Regions from separate parts of the Paenibacillus sp. Mc5Re-14 genome, predicted to be linked through region 2. Evidence: riboswitches for the same ligand, from Rfam matches in the RefSeq annotation. Region 2 holds a riboswitch; the other holds the start of a gene.
The links. A riboswitch is a leader RNA that binds a small molecule or an ion and turns the genes downstream of it on or off. The one in region 2 is predicted to bind cyclic di-GMP.

Region 1: another riboswitch for cyclic di-GMP. It lies ahead of BN1546_RS05440 (glycosyl hydrolase); the one in region 2 lies ahead of BN1546_RS09310 (transglutaminase-like domain-containing protein).

Annotation. Positions count from the first base shown of each region.
Region 1 covers NZ_CVPD01000001.1:1,155,248-1,158,670, reverse strand. Annotated here, with positions in the region: gene BN1546_RS05445 (sugar phosphate nucleotidyltransferase) at 1-1,318, shown strand, start outside; cyclic di-GMP riboswitch class I at 1,475-1,556, shown strand; gene BN1546_RS05440 (glycosyl hydrolase) at 1,570-3,171, shown strand; gene BN1546_RS05435 (hypothetical protein) at 3,220-3,423, shown strand, end outside.
Region 2 covers NZ_CVPD01000001.1:2,043,841-2,047,263, forward strand. Annotated here, with positions in the region: gene BN1546_RS09305 (helix-turn-helix transcriptional regulator) at 486-1,361, shown strand; cyclic di-GMP riboswitch class I at 1,469-1,547, shown strand; cyclic di-GMP riboswitch class I at 1,588-1,669, shown strand; gene BN1546_RS09310 (transglutaminase-like domain-containing protein) at 1,682-2,491, shown strand; gene BN1546_RS09315 (LPXTG cell wall anchor domain-containing protein) at 2,852-3,423, shown strand, end outside.

The sequences.
Region 1 (3,423 bases), 890 kb from region 2:
TTCCCGTTCCAAACAATTTTTGAAGGTACTGGAGAGCCCGGAAGGGATTTCGGAATCCATGGTACAGCGGGTATGGAGACAATTGGGAGACAACGGATTATCCGAATCCTCGTTTATTGCGACAGGGAGAGCGCAGGTCGAAATGATCCAGAGTCAAATCGGATCGAATACGCGCATCATTGTTGAGCCGGAACGCAGAGATACTTTTCCTGCGATTGCGCTGACAGCGACTTATCTATATTCCATTGCGGGTGTTTCGCCTGATGAAATTATAGCTATATTGCCTGTAGATCCTTATGTAGAGGATGCTTTCTTTGCTTCCGTAGCCCAACTCGAACATACACTTCAGGAGAGTGAAGGAAAGCTTGCATTAATCGGGGTTGTCCCTTCCTATCCTTCAGAGAAATACGGTTATATTATTCCGAAAAACGATGCCACTCAAGGTAGCACAGGCTACCGCGAAGTGAGCCATTTTCAAGAGAAACCCGACCGGGAGCAGGCGGAGCGTCTAATGGAACGCAATGCTCTATGGAACTGCGGGGTTTTTGCATTCAAATTAAGCTATTTGCTGGATATTTTGGCATCCAAGGGTCTGCCGCTGAATTATGAAGAAATGCAAAAACAATATGCGTCTCTGGAAAAAATCAGCTTTGACTACGAAGTAGTCGAGAAGGAAAAAGACATCGTGGTGCTTCCGTACGATGGTTTTTGGAAGGATCTAGGAACCTGGAATACACTCACAGAAGAGATGTCTCATCAGCAAGTGGGTAGAGGGGTAGTAACGGAAGATTGCGTCAATACGAGTCTTATTAATGAGTTGGACATTCCTGTGGCGATCATTGGAACGAATGATCTGATTGTAGCCGCTAGCCCAGATGGCATTCTTGTGACCAATAAGGCAGAAAGTCCACGCATCAAGGAAGTGCTCAAGGCTCATGATCAGCGTCCAATGTATGAAGAACGTCGTTGGGGACAGTATCGGGTTGTAGACTATGTAAAGTATGACGAGGGTAATGAGGTACTGACCAAACGAATCCGCGTACACAAAGGTAAAAATATCAGCTACCAGCTTCACTTCAAACGAAGTGAAATCTGGACCATTATTAGCGGCGAAGCGGAAATTATTTTGAATGAGAAGCTGCATAAAGTGAAGGCCGGTGACGTAGTTCGCATCCCTGAAGGGACGAAGCATAGCATTTTGGCTGTAACCGATGTGGATTTGATTGAAGTTCAGACTGGCTCTGAGTTGGTTGAAGAGGATATTGTACGCTTTTGTATGGATTGGAATGAAATTTCTCGTCATCAATTTATCTCGTAATTATTTGCGTAAAAACGTAAAAAAGAAGATTTGATGAAAAATTAATGACCTAAACTGTCGAAATTGGGCGAAAACCTGTAAATTCATGAACATGACCTATTAAATTTTGGTAAAAAAAAGTCGATACTTAGGTTAAGAAGGAATCCAAACTCCTTCCAACGATAAACGCAGCCCTGTCGAAAGACTGGTACGCAAAGCTAAAGGGCCTTCCCGTAAGGATGGCAGCCTGGCTACCGAAAGGAAGAGCTAAAGTGAGATTCAATTTTATTCCTCTGTATCGACTGATACGTCATGTACTCCCCGTTGTTATGCTTTTTTCTTTGTTTCCCGTCGGTTTTGGTGGTTTTCTGTCTGTGGTGAATGCCGCTTCATTACAACCTGTTAATTCGGACGCTTCTACTCAGGCCCGTGAACTATACAATTATTTACTCAGCATCTCTGGAAAGAAAACAGTCACTGGTCAGCATGATTATTTGGAAAGTCCAGATGAATTAAGCAACAAGGTCCAAAAAATCAGCCAGGCGTATGTGGGTCTGCACGGCTATGAGATGGGAGCCATCTCTGGTCAATCCGACGCTACAGAAGCAGCACAACGTAAAAATGTCGTCGATAGCGCTATTCGTTGGAGCAGAGCCGGTGGCATTGTGACGATGACTTTTCATGAAGCGTTGCCGGGTAGACCGCTGACTTGGGCCAATGTGCAGGCGAAAGTAAGTCAGGCGGAGTTCAATAAATACGTGACACCAGGCACTACGCAGTATAACCTCCTCATTGCCGATCTGGATAAGGTCGCTGTATCGTTAAAGCAGCTTCGTGATGCAGGGGTTCCAGTATTGTGGAGACCTTATCATGAAATGAATGGTGACTGGTTCTGGTGGGGAAACAAAAACAATTTCAATCAGCTATGGAATATCATGTACGACCGTTTTGTAAACACGCATCAGTTGAACAATCTGCTGTGGGTGTGGAGTCCCAATGCTCCCAATTCCTATACTGTCCCGTATACCCCGAAATATCCGGGGGATGACAAAGTGGATATCTTGGCAGTAGACATCTACAATAATGATTTTAAGCAAAGTCATTATGAAGGACTGCTCGGACTGGCACGGAATAAGCCGATTGCCATTGGCGAGCATGGTGAGATGCCTAGCTCTGAGGTGTTGCAGGCACAGCCCAAATGGGTGTATTCCATGACTTGGGGCAAGATGCTGACTGAGAATAACACAACCAATCAAATACAGGATTATATGAACGATTCGAGGAGTTTGACACGGGATGATGTGAAAAATGGGCTGGCAGCAATCCAACAACCTGGGGCAGATGTGCCGACTTTACCGGATGAGGGACAAAGTGAGCCTATCCCGGTTCCGCCAGTAGTAATCGTACCCCCAGCTCCGACTCCTCCTTCTGTTCCTGATGTAGTCTATGTGAACGGGCTGCGGGGCGAATATTTCAACAATATGAATGTGAACGGCAGTCCTGTTTTGATCCGTACAGACAGCAAGCTGGATTATAACTGGCGCGCCGTTGCTGCTGATCCCAAGGTAAATGCCGACCAGTTCTCGGTTCGCTGGACAGGTAAAATCAAACCACAATACAGCGAGACCTATACATTTACAACTATATCCGATGATGGTATTCGCGTATGGGTAGACGGCAAGCTGGTGATTGACAGTTGGTTCAAACAAAGCTGGACAGAGCGTAAAGGCAGTATTGCTTTGGAAGCAGGTAAAATGGTAGATCTAAAAGTGGAATACTATGATGAAAAAGGCGATGCGATGGCTCGTCTGATGTGGGAAAGTCAGCATGAAGCGAAAGCGGTGGTTCCCGGAAACGCTTTGTTTCTTCCTTGATAGATACTCTTTCCCGGTCATAAATTTTGAGGAGAGAGGGTGTATCATATGATGAAAAAATGGTTGACCCATAGGTATACGGTCGTATTATCCGGATTACTAGGTGTCGCAGCTCTAGCCATGATCGCTTGGTTTATATACACGCCTTCAAAAAGTGCAGAATTGCAGACGGATAAGGTAGCGGCGGCCAGTCCAGTATGGAAGCTGGGCCAGAGGGATGACTCTTCAGCGGAATTTAAAGGAGTAGTCGGT
Region 2 (3,423 bases):
TGTCAACAAATTGCATGATATTTAAAATTTGCACATTAGCTTAAATTGAGTTCGCATAACCACACTTATCCATACATTTTCGTGAACAAAATCACAACAATTAAGTTACAACTATTTCCTAACAAAATGAGCCCTTTGAATCATTTTGTCGAAATATAGTCCCATTTTTCCTGAAACCTAAAGGATATATGCCTCAAAAAGTGGAATTGCAAGATTACGATATATTCATTGAGGAAATTATTTATTTCCAACCTCATTCTTTATTACATCAATTTAAGGAATGAATTCCAGAAGGACCCTATCCTTTTCAAATAGGTGCTTTCTGGTTAATTTTGTTATATAATGTATAGCCTCAAATCGATACATGAATATACTTTAATGTGATAAAATAACCTTTGTAAATGGGAACTCCGGTTCTAAAAGGATATTCATGAAACAAACTACAATTGTCTTACTAAAATTGTTCTTTTGTAAAGGAATTGGATATGACAACAAACCAAAAAAATGCCCAGTATGTCTGGAGCGATGATCCAGTTGCAATTATATGTACACCCTCTGCTTTTGCTAAAAAATCCCTCTTTTATATACAGGAAATAGGCTATTTCAAAACAGATGCTTATGTAATGGAACGGCAAAAGCTCACCTCTTTTTTGCTCCTTTTTACTCTGTCCGGGAGAGGGGAATTACAATACCGGGGCAAGGATTATATATTGAAACCTCATGATATACTTTTTATTAATTGCGAAGAATATGTACAGTACAAAACTTCCTGTCAGAAGACATGGGAGTTTATTAGTGTGAATCTATATGGCAATCTTATTGACCATTTCTACGAACAATTCGATAAACACAATAAGCCCGTAATCTCACTAAAGGATTCAAGTACAGTACTGGACAAGCTGCGCACCTTATTACATGTACAGCCAGAACGAAGCTTATCATCTGAGCTGCTCTCATCCAGGATAATCGTTGACTTGTTAACGATTATTTTACAGCACCCCTACACCAATCCCAACGCGAATTCAGATGGGACTGCAGAGGTGCGCAAGGTAAAGCAATATCTGGATCAATCCTATTGCGAACGGATCACGCTGGATTCGCTAGCAGAAATGTTTGGTCTAAACAAGTTCAACCTGGCTAAAAACTTTAAAAAACAGATTGGTTTTTCCCCTATTGAGTATCTTATTAATGTTCGTATCACGGCTGCTCAAAGCTGGCTTAAAACTAGTGATGTAGCTATTGTGGACATCGCACAATATGTGGGCATTCCCAACACAAGTCATTTTATCAATCTGTTCAAAGAGCACATTGGAGAAACGCCTCATTCCTATCGCAAAAAATGGGGAAACCGTATAAAATAGGTCTTATGTATAATCTGCAAGCTTTCTTTGTCGATAAATAGCGAAAATCTGAGATTTAAACTTGCCTAATAGAGTACCTAACTGATAGAATAAAAATACAAGCTATTCAGGATAAATGGCAAACTTGTCGAAAGGCAAGGACGCAAAGCTACAGGGCCTTCTGTATGATGGCAGCCAGCTACCGGTTGAAGTGGCTTTTTGTCGTGCTTATTTTTCCCGAAAACTTTATACGAAATGGCAAACCTGTCGAAAGGCAGGGACGCAAAGCTATAGGGCCTTCTATTGATGATGGCAGCCTGGCCACCGAAAGGAAGTTTTTTATGGGGAAAATGATACTTTCCACACTTCTCCTATTTTTCATGCTGTCCGCAATTCTCTTAAATTCGACAATTTACGCTGCTGATAGTGTTGCATGGTTGGATCAAAACAATGTAAATCATGGGACGGTCAGTGTGCGCTACCCTGTTAAACCTAACGTTAAAACCAAGATTTTGGTTACCAAAGATGCACAAAAATACTCTTATAATCTAACACCCGGGAAATCCGAAGAAGTATTTCCTCTCCAAATGGGTAATGGGAACTATAACATCAGTATTTTGGAACAGCTTAGTGGTAATCAATATAAAGTGATAGGACAAGATACGATCGAGTTAAAGCTAAACGATAGCAAGGCAGTGTATCTTAATTCCATTCAAAATATTAACTGGAGTAGTACTAATCAAGCGATTCAAAAAGCCCGTGAGTTAACCCAAGGTGCAACAACCGATCGCGAGAAGCTGCAAAAAATCTATGACTACGTAATTAGTCATATCAAGTATGACTCCAATCAGGCCTTTGCCTTAACGACTGACTATTTGCCACAAATTGATCATACGTTAAGCTCTCAAAAAGATATTTGTTATGGTTATGCTTCACTGATGGCTGCTATGTTACGAAGTGTAGATGTACCAACCAAGCTGGTTATGGGCAAATCTTCCTACGTGGACACTTATCATGCCTGGAATGAGGTCTACATCGATAATCAGTGGGTGGTCGTAGACACTACAGTAGATGCAGCACTGTATATGGGTAAACAGAAATTCGAAATGGTCAAAGATCCCTCCAAATACATTAAAACAAAGCAATATTAATATCAATGTTTTTAATTCATATTTTTTAAAAAATGAAAAAATAGAACTACATTTCTTGAAGAGCCTTGATCACATGATCAAGGCTCTTTTTCTATCCTTGTTGAGAAATTGTTGAGATGTGGCATGTATTCTAGTCCAGGAAGACAATGAGATTTCCAACCATTATCTAATTTCGAGTCAAAAGGAGGAGGTTCATCCCCGAACATGAATTTTCATAAATTCTGAACAAGTAATTAATGCGGCTAACATAGCATCATATGAATGAATGATGAATATATAAATACAGTTCTCTCGACCTCGAAGGAATAACCATTAGCCGTTAAATAAGAGTATTTTAAGAATAGGAGATTTGTTTACCGTATGAGAAAAAAATGGAATGCAGCAACGGTTGCGCTATTGCTCTTTTTGCAGTGTTTGTTCAGCACAACACAAGCTTATGCACAAAATCCCGACTCTACTCTGCCAGTGACCCCAGGAACCGATCCGGTTCAGAGTGTGACTAACGATGTTTATCCAATGCCCTCAGAGCCAATTAACATCCCACCTGCTGTCCCGGCTCCAGTCCCTGAACCAACTGCTGGCTCAACTTCTGAAGTTAGGGCAACTCAAGAAAGTATTTTAACCAAGCTAACCCTTACAGATTCTACTGGAAGTGTTATTGATGCAGTGTATAATCCCGATAGCCGTATTGATATTGGTTCCGCCATCCATTTAGGCTATGAATGGGAACTGCCGAACCATACGTATAAAGCTGGAGACACCTTTACCTTTCAATTACCTGAGCAATTCCAAATTTACACAGATATTACGTCTCCTTTGACGAATACAGATGGAGAAGTAGGTCATTTTACCGTAGACCGTCAAGGTAAAGTGGTTATGACATTTAATGATTACGTAGAAAGCCACTCTAATGTCAGCGGTAAGCTAGAGAT